2 regions of the Zoogloea sp. GDB6 genome follow, and region 2 is predicted to be linked to the other one. Evidence: riboswitches for the same ligand, from Rfam matches in the RefSeq annotation. Region 2 holds a riboswitch; the other holds the start of a gene.

Region 1 (7,771 bases), 320 kb from region 2:
CGAGAAGGAGCGCGGCACCATCGAGCAGCTGATGGTCACGCCATTGACGTCCTTCCAGATCCTCTTCCCGAAGGTCGTCGCGATGACGCTGGTGATCCTCGCCGGCAGCGCCATCGCGCTGTTCGGCGTGCTCGGCCCGCTGTTCCAGCTGCCGATGCGCGGCAGCCTCGTCACCTTCTTCCTGATCACCGCCCTCTACGTGTTCACCACCGCCGGCCTCGGCCTGCTGGCCGCCACCGTGGCCCGCAACCTGGCCCAGGTTGGCATGCTGACGGTGGTGATCCTGATGCCAATGCTGCTGCTCTCCGGCGCGTGGACACCCATTGAGGCGATGCCCCCGTGGATGCGTGGGCTGGCGTGGATTTCGCCGCTGCACTACTTCCTCGACGCGGCCTACGGCATTCTGCTGAAGGGCGTCGGCATGGACCTGCTATGGGATTCGGTGCTGGCGATGGGCGGGCTGGGCGTCGTCGTCTTCGCCGCCGGCATGCGCCGCTTTGGCCGCCAATTCGGCTGAGCGCAGCGGCTTAGGCCGCACCTTCCGCCACGGAATGGCGTAGAGTCCTGTTCCATAACAAGAACAGCCTACGTCATGCCCGCCTCGTCGAATCCGTCCGCCAGCCGCACCCTGCTCGCCCGCAGCCTGTGCCTGCTGGTCTGCCTCGCCCTGTGCCTGCTGCAGGGCCTGGCCCGGGCCGATAACGGGCCCCTGCCCCCCCATGTGCTCTACCTCAACTCCTACCATCCGGGCTACCAGTGGAGCGATGCCATTGAAAAGGGCATCCGGAGGGAGCTGGCCGACGACACACGCCAGGTGGAACTGTCAGTGGAATATCTGGACGCCCGCCGCTTCCCTGACCCCGCCCGCATGGACCTCCTCGCCGACGCGATGGCGATCAAGTACCGTGGCTACCGGCACGACCTGCTGATCGTCTCCGACAACGACGCCTTCGACTTCGCGATCCGCCACCGGGCGCGTCTGTTTCCCGGCCTGCCCATCGTGTTCTGCGGCTTCAACCATTTCCGCCCGGATGCACTGAAGGGCATCGACAACATCACCGGAGTCAACGAGGAGATCGACATCGGCGCCAGCGTGGAGCTGGCGCTGAAGGTCCATCCCGCCACGCGCCAACTGGTTTTCATCCTGTCCACCGGCGATCCGAGCAGCGCACGCAGCGCCAGCGAAGCCGAGAGCAGCATCCTGCCCCGCTACAAGGCACGCTTCCAGGTCAGCGTGCTGAAGGATGCGTCGATGCAGACCATCCGCGAGCGCCTTCAGTCCCTGCCGAGCAATGCGCTGGTCTTCCTCGCCGGGCAGACCAGCGATCTCGGCGAAGGGCGCGCACTGACACCAGTGGAAAACGGCCGCCTGGTGGCCGCCGCCAGCCCGGTGCCGGTATATACCTTCTGGGACTTCCACCTCGGGACCGGCGTACTCGGCGGCCACGTGCTCAACGGCCTCGACCAGGGCCGCGAGGCCGCCCGCCTGGCCCGCCAGGTCCTCGACGGGCACCATGCGTCCGACATCCCGGTGACAATGAAATCCCCGGCCCGCGACGTGTTCGACTACCCTACGCTGCAACGCTTCGACATCCCGACCAGCGCCCTGCCCGACGGCGCCGAGATCATCGACGCCCCGACCAGCCTGTGGGCGCTCTATCGCGGCCAGATCATCGCTGCCGTCATCGTCGTAGTGCTGCAAGGTCTACTGATCGTCGCACTGGTGCGCGTCGCCGGCCAACGCCGCCTGGCCCTCGCCGAACTGGCCGAGGAACGCAGCCTGCTCGAAGCCCGCGTGCGCGAGCGCACCACAGAACTGGCCGACGCCAACACCCAGCTCACCGACGAGGTCGCCGAACGCCGCCGCGCCGAAAACGGCCTGCGTGAGGCCGTCGCCGTCACAGAGACGGTGCTGTTGGCCTCGCCTGTGCCGATCGGCGTGTATCGGGACACCGGCCCCTGCGTGATGGCCAACGAAAGCTACGCCCGCCTGGTCGGCTCCAGCCGGGAACAACTGCTGGCCCAGAGCTTCCACAGCATCCATGCCTGGCACGCCAGCGGCATCCACGATGACTGCCTGCGCGCGCTGCAGACCGACACGCGCCAACAGCGCCAGATCCACGTGACGACCTCCTTCGGTCGCGAAATCTGGGCCGACTGCCTGATCCTGCCGGTACACCTCAATAACGAAAAACACCTGCTGATCCAGTTCGTGGACCAGACCGAGAGGGTCCAGATGCTGACCGAGCTGGAGCAGCACCGCCAGCACCTGGAAGCCCAGGTCCGCCTGCGCACCGCCGAGCTGCAGGCCGCCAAGGAACTGGCCGAAAGCGCCAATCGCGCGAAAAGTACCTTCCTGGCCAACCTGAGCCACGAGATCCACACGCCGCTCAACGCCATCCTCGGCTTCACCCGAATCCTGCGGGACAAGAACGACGATGCCACTCAACGGGACCGCCTGGAACGAGTCCTGAAGGCCGCTGGCGGCCTCCATCAGATTCTCGACGACTTGCTCGACCTCGCCGCGCTCGACGCGGAACGCATGCCGATCGACGAGAAGCCGTTCGCTACCGACGACATCGCCCGCCGGGTCGCGGACGCCACCGGCGCCGATCTGCGTGCCCGCGGCCTGGACTACACGGCCGATCTCACCGGCCTGCCCGCCCAGTTGAAGGGCGACCCACAGCGCATCAGCCAGATGCTGATCAACTACGTCAGCAATGCCGCCAAGTTCACCGAGCGGGGTTTCGTCGCGGTGCATGGGCGCGTGCTACGGGAAGATGCCAGAGGCCTGCTGCTACGCTTCGAGGTGCAGGATTCCGGTATCGGCGTGAAGCCGGAGGACCAACAGCGTATCTTCCTCAGCTTCGAACAGGCTGACGGTTCCTTCACGCGCCGCCACGGCGGCACCGGCCTCGGCCTCGCCATCAACCGCAAACTGGCCCGCCTGATGGACGGCGAAACCGGCGTGAACAGCACGCTGGGCGAAGGCAGCACCTTCTGGTTCACCGTCCGCCTGAAAAAACCATAAGGCCTAGACTACGCTACGGCAAACACGACAAAGCGGGGCCTCCAAGCAGCCAGCCAAGACTCTCTTCGCTATTTTGTTGCTCCAGCCTTTGGACCACCGTGGGAACTGGATGATGCCGCATGCCGACATGAGCGCCTGGCGGGGCTACCGGCGCGCTGCTGACGCGGCTTCATCACCGCCCTGGAAGCCTCCGGTTTGCTTGCCGCCCCGGCCTCGGTACCAAGCTGCTCGGCAGCCACACTCGCCGGGGGCGGAACAGGAATGAGCCGATGCGGCGGGGTCGCCACCTCAGTTGGAGGGGCGTCCGCAGCGTAGAGTGCTGCGGCTGCAGCGAAGAGGCCTGTTGCAAGGACAACTTTGAGGGGGCCCATGGCTTGCCTCCGAAGTCTCCGCCTACTTGGCGGTTACGGTGAGCGGAATGCTGACTTGGGTACTGAGTCCAGCGGAGTCAATGGCACGCAAACTCAGCGAATAGCTACCGGTAACCGGGAAGAGCCAAACATACTGTAGCGTCTGACCACTGATAGAAAACTGCATGCCGAGAGGTGCATTGGAGACGGTGATAGTGACATAGCTGGCACCAGGATCGGAGAAGGCAATGGAGCCCGTCAGTTTCTGGCCGGCCAAGCCTTTGATCGGCGTAGCGGTAATGACCGGTCCGCCCGAACTGATCTGAATGCTGTAGCTCGCCTGGCCTGTAAGGCCGGTCTTCGAATCCTTGACCGTCGCAATGACGGTGTAGCTACCCACGACGGGTTGCTGCCAGCTGACGACTCCACTGCTGCTGATCGCCATGCCCGAGGGCGCGCCGCTCAGACTGTAGCTCACCGGATTGAGGCTGGTGACCACGACCGGGAACGACAGGGCCACGTTGGGCTTGCCGGTGATCGTGCCACCGGTGACGAGCGGCGCCTTGGCGGCAATGGTGATCGTGTAGATCCCTTGTCCGCTCAAGCCGCTGGTCTTGTCGGTGGCCGTCACGGTAACCGTATAGGAACCCGCCACAGGACTGGCCCAGCTGACGACGCCACTGGTGCTGATGCTCATGCCGCTGGGAGCGCCACTCAACGCATAGCTGACCGCATTAGCGGCATTGACAGCCACCGTAAACGTCAAAGGTGTTCCCGCTGAACCTGAAATACTGGCCGGAGTGACAGTCGGAGCACTGGGCAGATTGGTCGTGCTCGTGAGCTGGGTAATCAGATTGCCGACGTTGGGCGTTCCCAGCCCCGACAAGGTGTCGTAGCCCGTATGGGCCGAACAGGTCACACAACTACCGTTGGTGCCTTGGGTGATATCGGCAAACGAGGCGGCATAGGAGCCAGGAACAGTAGCGATCTGAGTGTACAGAATCGAATGCGGGAGGCCGAGGACGGATTTGCTCGCGCTGATGCGCGACGCGTTCGCCACCGCGATCAGCCCTGCCCACTGGGGCGTGGCCAAACTCGTACCGCCGGCGCTGAACCAGCTGGCGGTACTACTGCCGGGAGACAGGATGGCAACGTATTGACCGGTGGTCGGGTCTGCATTGAAGGCTACGTCGGCAACGGTTCGCCGGCTGACGGAGCCCAGGCCCGGCACGCTGGTGGTCTGATAGCCGGGAACCGCCGTATAGGCACTCGTGCCTCCCCCCGTCCCCGACCAGCTCACTTCACTACGCGCACCGCTGCCGCTGTAGCGCAGGCTCGTGCCACCAACCGCCAGCACCTTGGTGGAGACAGCGGGCCAAGATACGCCCACGCCGGAGTCACCGGTAGCCGCGAGGTAGGTCATGTTGCTGCCGCTGAAAGCGCTATCGACGGAAGCGGTCCAGCTGCCTTCATTGGAGCCGAAGCTCATCGAAACGATACCTGGCCCCATTGCATTGGCGAGCTTGATCGCCGCCAGCAGGCTGTTCGTCGTGGCATCCGGAGCTTCGATCAGAACGATGCGCGCCAGAGGGGCGGTGGCATGGACCCATTGCACATCGAGGGCGATTTCGGTCGCCCAGCTGGAGTTATAGCCCCGGGGCGTGCCACTCATACCACCACTGGTATTGGCATAGACCACCGAGAACTCGCAAGCACTGGAACTGGCTGTGCCGAGCGGAAGACCCGCAGTGGTTGCAATCGCCTTGCTGGTGCACGCCGGGAGGGCAAACTTGGCATTGAAAGCGGCGAGCTCGGCCGCGACGTTCGGATCGTGATACGCCGCAACGATGTAGATCGTCTGTCCGGCCCCCATTTGTGCAGCTTGCGTCGCCGTGGGAGTGCTGCCGGCAGTCGGCAAGGCCGGCATACCGTAGGCGGCACGGATCTGGGCCGGCGTATAGGTGACGACACTGCTGCTGGTGGCCATCGGGGCGACGTCCGTCGCACCCTGCACGTACTGGATTCCACTGGACTGAACGCGACGAAATGCGGCAATCGCCTGAGGGGTTAGATTTCGCGAGGACAGGGCCCGAAGTTCGCTCGGGACGGACTGGTAATGGGGATACACCTGCGCCGAAGCGCCATCTCCAGCCTGATCGGCCCCACCCGGCTCGTCGATCGGTGTGGGCGCAAGGTGGAACGCAGGTTCGACGGTCTTTGTCGCTATATCAGCCGGCAGCGCAGCCAAGTCCATCTGGAGACTCGTGCTGGCGGACGCCAGGGGAGCCGCCGTTTGCGGCGCCGACGCCTCGGAGCCGCTTCCGCCACCACACCCGCTGACAAGCGCCGAAGCGACAACCGCCGCGGCGATGGGAAGCCGATATACCTGGATTTGACTGTGCGGGAGAACGATCTTCATGGCCCTGACTCCTGGGTTATTTCAGGGCCTCGCTGACGACAGCATCGAACAGATCGTTGGAACACGGCGGCTCGATGTGCCGGCAACCCCGCTGCCATGGCGCACCGACGCGCTTTAGGCCGGAAGTTTTGCGTCCTCATCTTTTAATGAGTTTGCCCTTCATCCCGTCATTTTGACTGAACGGTCTGTATCTTAGTCCTCCAGGGCCGAATCCGAAAGCCACGGAATCGTGATTCGGCATTGCAACATTCAGGATCTCCGCCCCCCCCAAACCACCGTCGGTGGCACCGCATAGCGGCTATGCGCTCAGCGCCATGAGCGGAGTCTGCTGCTCACCCATACTGCAATCCCCAACCCGCAGTCCCCATCATGACAACAATTTCCAATTCCTCTGACTCCCGGCTCGGCCTACCACCCTGGCTGATCCTGCTCGGTGTGCTGACCGCCATCGGCCCGCTGTCCATCGACATGTACCTGCCCAGTTTCCCTCAGATCGAGCGCAGCCTCGGCGGGCAGCCCGGCAGCGTTGAACTGACCCTGGCCGCCTTCTTCATCGGGCTGACCTTCGGCCAGCTGTTCTACGGCCCCCTCAGCGATCGCTTCGGCCGCAAGAAGCCGCTCTACGTCGGGCTCATCATCTACACCGTGGCGGCAATCGGCGCCGCCTGCGCGACAAGCATCCCGGCGTTGATCGGCTGGCGCTTAGTGCAGGGCCTCGGCGGCTGTGCCGGCATCATCATCCCCAGCGCCATCGTCCGCGACCGCTGCTCGGCGAGGGACTCCGCACGCGCCTTCTCGCTGCTGATGCTGGTAATGGGCCTCGCCCCCATCCTCGCCCCGCTGATCGGCGGCGCGCTGCTCGGCGTCTCCGGCTGGCGCAGCATCTTCATCGTGCTGGCGGTGTTCGGCGCAGCCTGTCTGCTTGCCATCCGCCTGGGCCTGGCGGAAAGCCACGACACCCGCCACGAACCGCCGCTGCAGCTCGGCACGGTGCTCCGCAACTACGGCCGCCTGCTCGCCAACAGGGCCTTCCTCGGCTACGCGCTGGGCGGCGGCCTGGCCATGTCGGGTATGTTCGCCTACGTTGCCGGCTCACCCTTCGTGCTCATCGACCTGTACGGCGTCGCACCGCAGGACTACGGCTGGTTCTTTGGCAGCAACGCCTTCGGCCTGATCGCCGCCAGCCAGCTCAACGCCCATCTGCTGAAGCGCCACTCGGCGACGCTGCTGCTGCGCCGCGCCCTGTGGGTGCCGCTGCTGACCGGCATGCTGCTCGCTGGGCTGGCCTTCACCGGGCAGATCTCGCTACCGTGGTTCGTCGGTGTCTTCTTCTGCTTCGTCAGCAGCCTCGGCTTCATCATCCCCAACGCCACCGCCTCGGCGCTCGCCACCCACGGGCAACAGGCCGGCACCGCGGCGGCCCTGGCCAGCGCGCTGCAGTTCTTCTTCGCGACCCTCGCCGGTGCACTGGTCGGCCTGCTCCACGACGGCAGCGGACGACCACTGGCGGTAGTGATGGCCATGTGCGGCATCGGCGCCTGGGCCTTGCACCGCCTGCTGGTCGCCCATCACGACAAGCATCCTCCGCTCTCTGCCGCCGAAGGCAGCACCGAGCGTCGCCCGGAACCCTCTCACGCGACGCGCTGAGATCACGGCCCCTCGGCAGGGATCGTGGCCAACCGCGCATCCGGCCACTCGCCGGACGCGACGAGGCGGACCACCTCGTCCTTGATCAGCCGGACGATGGTCCACAGGCCATCCGGCACGACCCGGTTGCGTGCCAGCACCAGACCGACCTGCCGGCTCACCTCCGGGTCGCTCAGCCGACAACTCCGCAGCACGCCGGCGGCGATCTCGTCGCGCACCGCAGCTTCGGGCAGCAGGGTTCCGCCGCAGCCTTCCGCCACCATCCGCTTGATGAGGGCGATCGAGCCATCCAGCTCGACCGCGATCCGCGGCGCAAAGCCATGG
Region 2 (7,771 bases):
CGCAGCCCGAATGCCCAGAAGGAGCGCGAAGACTTCGCCGCCCAGCTGATCCGTTCCGAAACCGGTATCGGTGCCGCGGCTGCTTCCAGCCACTAAGCTGTTTCCCCGCCGGGCGAAAGCCCGGTGGTCGTTCGCTAACCCCGGTGGGCCGAAAGGCCGCCGGGGTTTTAATTTGCATGGTCGGCCAGGGCATGCCGGAATGGGGCAAGGAGCCCTGTGCTAGACTCGGACGGATTCGTTTTGGGCGTGTGGCAGCGCAGTCTTCGGCCGGAAGGTGGCTGAGACCGGTGGCGCGGTGCGTCAGGGGTGGCCGGAAGCGGCCAGGCTGGGAAAAAGACGGCGGGGGACAGAGCCGTCGGGCGGCCCGATCCCCCGAGGCGTGGTCCAGGCGAAAGCCGGGCCCGTGCCCCCAAGACCGAGTAAAAGGAGAACAGCGAGGCGAATATGCAATGGCCTGCTTACTTCAAACTTACACCTCAGTTTCACCGGGAGTGCCATGCGGATTCTGTTGGCTGAAGACGACCTGATCATTGCCGACGGCCTGTGCCGTGCGCTCAAGAAGGCCGGCTACGCGGTGGACCATGTTGCTAACGGCGCAGAGGCGGATACGGCCTTGCTCGGCCAGACTTTCGATCTGCTGATCCTCGACCTGGGGCTGCCCAAGCTGTCGGGCATCGAGGTGTTGCGCCGACTACGTGCGCGCAAATCGGTGCTGCCGGTGTTGATCCTGACTGCCCAGGATGGCGTCGAGGATCGCGTGCGGGGGCTGGATGCCGGGGCGGACGATTACCTGACCAAGCCTTTCGCGTTGCCGGAGCTCGAGGCCCGGGTGCGGGCGCTGACCCGTCGCGGCACCGGCCAGGCCCGATGCATCGAATACGCGCGTCTCGTCTATGACCAGGCGGACCGGGTCGTCAAGATCGACGGCCAGGTGGTGGAACTGTCGGCCCGGGAGGTGGGCTTGCTGGAGGTGCTGTTGCTGCGTGCCGGCCGCCTGGTCAGCAAGGAGCAACTGGTCGACCACCTGTGCGGCTGGGGCGAGGAGGTGTCGAACAACGCGATCGAGGTGTATGTGCACCGCCTGCGCAAGAAACTCGAGCAGAGCGGCGTGCAGATCGTCACCGTGCGTGGCCTGGGGTACTGCCTGGAAAAGCCGGATGTGGTCGCCTAGATGGCGCAAGGTGGCGGAGGAAGCGTCCTCTGCAGACGGCAAGGCCTTCAATTCGCTGTTTGGCGAGATCCTCGACTGGATGCTCGCGCCCCTGCTGTTCCTTTGGCCGATTTCCATCATCGTCACCCACAACGTCGCCAACAGCATTGCCAATCAGCCCTATGATCAGGCGCTGGCGGTCAACGTGCGGGCCATCGCCCGGCTCGTCAAGCTGGAAAACGGCCAGGCGAAGGTCAATTTTCCGGCGCCGGCACGCCTGATCCTGCGGGCCGATGAGGATGACACCGTCTATTACCAGGTGATCGGCTTCAAGGGCGAGCTGCTTGCTGGCGACAAGGAAATTCCCAATCTCAGCCCACCGGACAACGTCGTGCCGGATCTGGTCATGTATCGGGATGAGACCATCGCCGGCGAGGAAGTCCGCGTCGCCTATCAGTTCCTGCGCCCCATCGACAGCATGCCCAATCGGCTGGTGCTGCTGCAGGTGGCGGAGACGCGCAACAAGCGCAGCACCCTTGCATCGCGGGTGGTGACCGGGGTCTTGCTGCCCCAGTTCGCGATCATCCCGATTGCCGTGATCCTCGTCTGGCTGGGTCTGTCCCGCGGCATCGCGCCGCTCAACCAGCTGCAGCGCCTGATCCGCCGCCGCCGCCCGTCGGATCTGTCGCCGATCTCGGTGTCGGGCGTGCCGGAGGAGGTGCGTCCACTGATCGTCGCCTTCAACGAGATGATGGCGCGTCTTGAGGAGAACCTACAGGCTCAGCAGCGCTTCATCGCCGATGCCGCCCACCAGATGCGCACGCCGCTGACCGGCCTGCGCATGCAGACCGATCTGGCCCTGATGGAAACCGACCCGCAGCAGATCCACCGCTCGCTGCTGCATATCTCCCAGAGCGCAGAGCGCGCCAGCCATCTGATCAACCAGCTCCTTTCCCTGGCCCGCGCCGAGGCCAGTTACGAAAAAATCTATGCTGTCGAACGGGTGGATCTCGAGGCGCTGCTGCGCAACATGCTCAGCGACTTTGTGCCGCGTGCACGCCAGAAGAACATCGATTTCGGCCTCGAAACCACCGACGAGCCCTTGGTCATCGATGGCAACCCTGTGCTGCTTGGGGAACTGCTGAAGAACCTGATCGACAATGCCATCAAGTACACGCCGGATGGCGGTTGCGTCACGGTGCGCACGATCGCCACCGAGCGCGCCATCGTCGAGGTCGAGGATACCGGCATCGGTGTGCCCGAGGCCGACCGGGAGCGGGTCTTCGAGCGCTTTTACCGCGTACTCGGTAGCGCCGAGAGTGGCTCGGGCCTCGGCTTGCCAATCGTGCGTGAAATTGCCGAGTTGCACCGCGCCAAAGTCAGCCTGATTCCCAACCCGTCCGGCAAGGGCACCATCGCCCAAGTGGTTTTCCCGCGCAGTCGCTCGGCTTTCGAAGAGGAGTTGGCGGAGCGCCCGGCCTTGCCGCGGGTGGCTTCGGAACACTTTCCTCCGGGCTGATTAAAATAAAAACAGAAAGTGCTTGACGAGTGCCGAACCGCTTCCTATAATGCGCTCTCTTTCGGGGCCAGTTAGCTCAGTTGGTAGAGCAGCGGATTGAAAATCCGCGTGTCCGTGGTTCGATTCCGCGACTGGCCACCAAAAAATTCAAGTAAAAACGCCGATCCATGTGGTCGGCGTTTTTGCGTTCAGCGCGGGGGAAACTCCGCGGGCCGGGGCATCGCCGGTTTCGCGACGACCGAGACGACGTGCCAGAGGCGAGCGCGTTGCAGATGTTCTGATTCCAGTCGAGTATATTGTCAGCCTTCATATTCCCAGCTTTCGTAACGCGATGCTCACTCCGAATAATGTCTTCACTCCGGGCCAACTGCCGATCCTGCCTACTAACGTGTACGCGGCCCGAGGAGAGGCAGAGAAGGATTTCCAGAAAACCCTGAGCAGAGGGATGATCCCGGTCGTTTACGGAGAATATGGAGTTGGTAAAACATCCATGGCCCGCTTCGTACTTCGTGACGAAGACAGCCAAGGCCGCCTCGTTAATATTAAGAGCGTTGCGGGTAAGTCACTCGATGAAATTTTCAGTTCTTGCCTAGAGGCGCTTGGCTACGCCGTCACCACGAAACGAGTGGTGGGCAGTACGAACTCTGCTGTGCACGAACAGTCAGGTCAGGCTGAAGCAACTTCTGGATTTTTCAAGGCTGTAGTTGCATCTAAACGAACGAAGACAGCAACCTCGACCCAGCAGGAAGAGCAGCAGTTTGTTGTGACCTCGCCCACCGATTCAAAATTGATTGAACTTTGCGAAGCTGAGGGAATAGTCCTGTTGCTCGACGAGTTGCATCAAGCTTCGCCAAGCTTTTCGCAAGATCTTGCAAAATTTTTAAAGAGTTACGGTAACGCTAACTGTAAAAAGTTCCGTATCGTGCTTCTCGGCACATCATCCGATGCAAGCCGTTTAGTTTCGTCCGATCCCGGTATTGACCGCCTTCTCCAAGAGATTCATTTGAAGGCGATGACCGAAAGTGAGGCGGAGTTTGTTGTTTCTAAAGGGATGGGAGATCTTGCGATCAAAATATCCCAATCCGTGGCAGGGAAACTTGTACGAACTTGCGTAGGTTCTCCCAGCATCCTCCAGTATCTTGCACTTGAAGCTGCTGAAGCAGCATTTGAACGCAGTCCTCGAGAAGTTTCGATGGCTGATGTCGATGCTGCACTTAATACCTTTGTCGGAAAAAAAGTTGCTCGGCTAAACCGAGCGTACCTTGCAGCCATCGAAAGTACTGGAGATTTGCGTTATCGCAAGCAGATTTTACGGGCGATGGCCGAGTGTGAAGACGAGTATGTGACGATGGAGATGCTTCGCACACGCGTCAGTGCGTATTTGGGCAAGGATGTGGCGAGCTCCACCCTTTCCGGTCCCTTGAGAGACTTGAAGGAGCCGCGCTACGGAGAAGTGCTAAAGGATGTCGAACGTGCGGATGGTGTAGATCGTCTCGCAAACTACACCACGTTCAAGGATCCGGCGCTTAAAGCGTTTATTCGCCTGCAAGTATTACGCGAAAGCGAATGTTAAGGTTAGGCGATAAGTGTAGAGAAGTGGACTGTTCCCCCTTGGCTGCCGTAGGCATCTAACGCGCCGACGCTTACCTGTCTGTCGAGGGCTGGAGCGCCAGACCAGAACCCCGAACGGCCACGATGTCGTTCGGAGTTTTTGCTGTCAGGAGATGGTCAAGGGCGTGTCACTGCCCGGCTCCGTCAGGATGACGACACGCGCACGTCCCGGGGCGGACCACACCCGCACCAGCCTGTGCGCCCGGAGCAGGCGCAGTGCATCGCCGCAGGCATCCCGCGACAGCGACCACAAGGCCATGTGGCAGCGGGTCACCCTGACGTCTGGCCTGCCCTCGTGCGCGGCGAGCCAGGCGAGAAGGACTGCAACGTGGAGCGCCTTCGAGCGCCCCGCGATCTGGACGACAGCCTGCAGCCAGTCGAAACGGACTGGCCCGGTGGTCGTAGGGGGCGAAGCGTAGGTGCGCATGGAGAGGTCGAGGGGAGGGGCAGACATGGTCAGGTTACCGTTGAGGAAGACAATGTTCTGTTGCCGACAGGGGCGGCCGGCAGCCGCTCCCCCGAGTTGGGGGAAATCCCTGCCGCCTCCCCCTGGCCCGGTCCTGCCTCAATCCTTGGCGATGTTGGGTTCCCCCCTGTTTCCCTCCTTCCCACGATGTTGTCGGTGCCCGGGTGCCGGGGTGCCGGGGGCAGCCTTCGGCAGAAGTCGGGGGAACTGGGGGAAACGGGGAAAGTCGAGGTTGGCCAAGGTCGCGCCGTGATCTGAGCTAGGGGATGCGGTAGGGGAGTAGGGGTGATCCGGCGGGAAAAAACAGACAACGACCCCGAACGGCCGCGAAGCCGTTCGGGGTTCCTGTTCGCTCACCAGCAGTTAGGTCGCCTTGTCCTCGTCATCTTCCTCGTTACCCGCCGCCTGTCGCACTGCCGCGGTGAGCACTGCACCGAGCTTGCCCATCACCCACTTGCGCCCAGCGTCGGCCAAGTACGCGTACCTCTACGTCATCTGGGCTGAGCTGTGCCCGAGCAAATGAGTACGCAGATGCTTCCGAAGCGGGCGAGGTACATTGCTGCAGGTATCCTGCATCGGTTCAAGGCATTTTGGATTGTGTGAATAAAGTCATATCGCGTGGTTTCTATTCCATACAGGATTTACAGCATCGGCAAACGAGGTGAGAGCCTCGGACGCAAAGCCACGGGTCCTAACTGCATTTGCGCAGAAGGATGGTCGGGTTGCACCGCAGTGTTGGTCGTCTGCGGTCTTCTTGATCCTCATGCGCAATGTTCTTGGTGAAGTCCGTGATGTCTTTAACATCAACGTTCTGCATGGGGAATCACATCTCTGGCATTGCTATCGGTTCGCACTTGGTTATCCCTCGAACAGGGTACTGCCATCATCGGATTTATGTCGGTGACGATCGGGTTGTGCATTACTCGGGGTTCTCTGACTTGTGAGTGGTGCATTTACGGTGATCACGCAAGTTCCCAAGTTGATGTTGGTACTGTCGTTGGTGCTTCTGCTGGTTCGTCGGTTACCGGATTAGCTGCGCGAGGAGTTGTAGCTGCCATTGGTGCGGTGTTCGGGCGGTGGTTGCATGTGGTGTCGTGCTGAAGGGCCAAGAGCGGAAATGAAATCTTCATAGGCTGAGTGGTTCTTCCGCCGCTGGCGTGCAGACGCCGTACACATTGGACGCAGGAGATCGTTTATGAATTGGATTCGTTGGGGATGTATGGAGGATGGTCGCGAGAAGTTGACGCGGAGTCGTGTGATGCGATCGAGAGGCGTTCGCCTTTCACTCTCGATGGGAAGAGTTGATGAAACTGCCGGCTCCGGCCGAAACGTGCCTTAGCCGGAGGCTCACGATGGACCACGCAGTCCACCCCGAAAAGGCCCGGCTTGAAGAATTGGTCCGGCAGATCCGCACCCTCATGGGGCAGAACGGTAAGCTGGCGACCTACTTCCGTAATGAACTAGAGTGGCTGGATCGTCGAGAGAGCCTGTGGCGCAACGATGCTTTCCGGGTCGGCTTGCTGGGTGTCACGAGTTCTGGAAAATCGACGCTCGTCAATGCGTTGCTGGAGGCCCGGCTCCTGCCCGACGCAGTACGCCCGAGCTCGAATTGCCTGGTGGTGTGCGAATGGGGCGAGGTGACTGAAGGCGTCGTCTATTTCAAGAACCCCGCCCGCCAGCCGCAGGTATTCCGTGGTGACGCAATCAACGCCGGCCTCGCGGGCTTTGCGGACGAAAAGACCAATCCGGGAAACCGTGAAGGCGTGGAGGAGATCCGCGTCCGTTCCCCGCGTTTTCGGTTTGGGCGCGGTGTGTCGCTTGTTGACACCCCCGGCCTCGACGCCTATGGTCACGACGACCACGAGACGCTCACCCTCGACGTGCTGCTCCCGACGGTGGATGTCGTGCTGTTCCTGACGACCTGCAAGGCGAACTCCGATGCCAAGCTCACGGAGTACGTCTGTCGGGCCCGGGACCACGGCAAGCCAGTGATCGTCGTGCAGAACATGGTCGACAGCGTCGTCGAGCGCCTCGGTGCCCATGGCCAGGTCATTGAAACCCGGAACCAGGTTCTCGAGAAGCACCTGCGCCGAGTGCTGTCCGTCTTGAAGCGGGCGGGCGTCGACGCGGTCTCGGTGAGCCAGGTGTCGGCCCATTGGGCCCTTCAGAGACGGCTGCCCGAATCGGGGCTGCTCCAGCTGGTGGCCGGGGTGCGCGAGCAGCTCGAGGCGCTCGTTCCGGTGATCGTCGCCGGTCGCTTCGCCCAGGTGCGCCGCTGGCTCGCCACGGTCGTCCAGGACGCGGGGGCGGAGGATCCCGTCGAGTTGGAGCGGCGCCATCGTGCCGACCTGGCCCGGATCGAGCGCCAGATGGGCGATATCGAGGCGTGCTATGGTCGTTTCGACGAGGCGCTGCAGGCAGTTCTGCGTGCGGCGGTGTGCGAGGGCGAGGCCTTGCGCGGCAAGGCAGCGAGCCTCAAGAAGCGCGACGTGGACCCCGCCTATGCGTTGAAGACCGAGGTCGAGAAGTGGCTTCGGGCCTCGCCGGCCGCCCTTATCGAGCTTAACCGGCGCTTCGCGGCGGCCGTCGCGCAGGACTGCGAATCCCTGAATCTGCGTCGCGAAGACATCGAGCTTGGACGGATGCCTGCACGCGCGAACCCTGGGTTGCAGTTCGAGACCACCGAGACACCCCACAAGCGTCGGGTCGAGCAGTCCGGCGCCTGGGGCTGGATAAAGCGCAAAGCAGATTTTTTCAATAATAACTGGGGCGTCGATGAGTATTACGAGCACCGGACCGAGATTGCCGACCTCAAGGGCTTCCAAGCGCGCGTGACGGCCGCGACGCAGCGGGAGGAAGACCAGGTCGCGGCCTACTCGGAGCAGGCGCAGCAGCGCACCCGGGACGTGCGCCAGCAGTTCCGTGCCGAGCTCGCGCGCCAGCAGGCAGCGATCAGGACGAAGATGACGGCCGCAGCCGACATCGCCCAGCGCAATGCGGTGGCCCGGGAGCTGGCCGCCCTGCT

What was found. Region 2 has a riboswitch for cyclic di-GMP ahead of AC1PQG_RS02270 (lecithin retinol acyltransferase family protein). Riboswitches for the same ligand answer to the same signal wherever they lie in the genome.
Region 1: linked by a shared signal. The riboswitch ahead of AC1PQG_RS00810 (peptidase S53) and the one ahead of AC1PQG_RS02270 (lecithin retinol acyltransferase family protein) in region 2 are both predicted to bind cyclic di-GMP.

The regions. Positions count from the first base shown of each region.
Region 1 is NZ_CM161497.1:176,551-184,321, reverse strand. Features, by position in the region: gene AC1PQG_RS00820 (ABC transporter permease) at 1-517, shown strand, start outside; gene AC1PQG_RS00815 (sensor histidine kinase) at 593-3,031, shown strand; gene AC1PQG_RS00810 (peptidase S53) at 3,425-5,800, opposite strand; cyclic di-GMP riboswitch class I at 5,879-5,967, opposite strand; gene AC1PQG_RS00805 (Bcr/CflA family multidrug efflux MFS transporter) at 6,170-7,447, shown strand; gene AC1PQG_RS00800 (LysR family transcriptional regulator) at 7,450-7,771, opposite strand, start outside.
Region 2 is NZ_CM161497.1:492,536-500,306, forward strand. Features, by position in the region: gene AC1PQG_RS02240 (cation acetate symporter) at 1-96, shown strand, start outside; gene AC1PQG_RS02245 (response regulator transcription factor) at 497-1,171, shown strand; gene AC1PQG_RS02250 (sensor histidine kinase) at 1,158-2,669, shown strand; tRNA gene AC1PQG_RS02255 (tRNA-Phe) at 2,735-2,810, shown strand; gene AC1PQG_RS02260 (AAA family ATPase) at 3,001-4,242, shown strand; gene AC1PQG_RS02265 (hypothetical protein) at 4,387-4,734, opposite strand; cyclic di-GMP riboswitch class I at 5,388-5,476, shown strand; gene AC1PQG_RS02270 (lecithin retinol acyltransferase family protein) at 5,562-5,690, shown strand; gene AC1PQG_RS02275 (dynamin family protein) at 6,099-7,771, shown strand, end outside.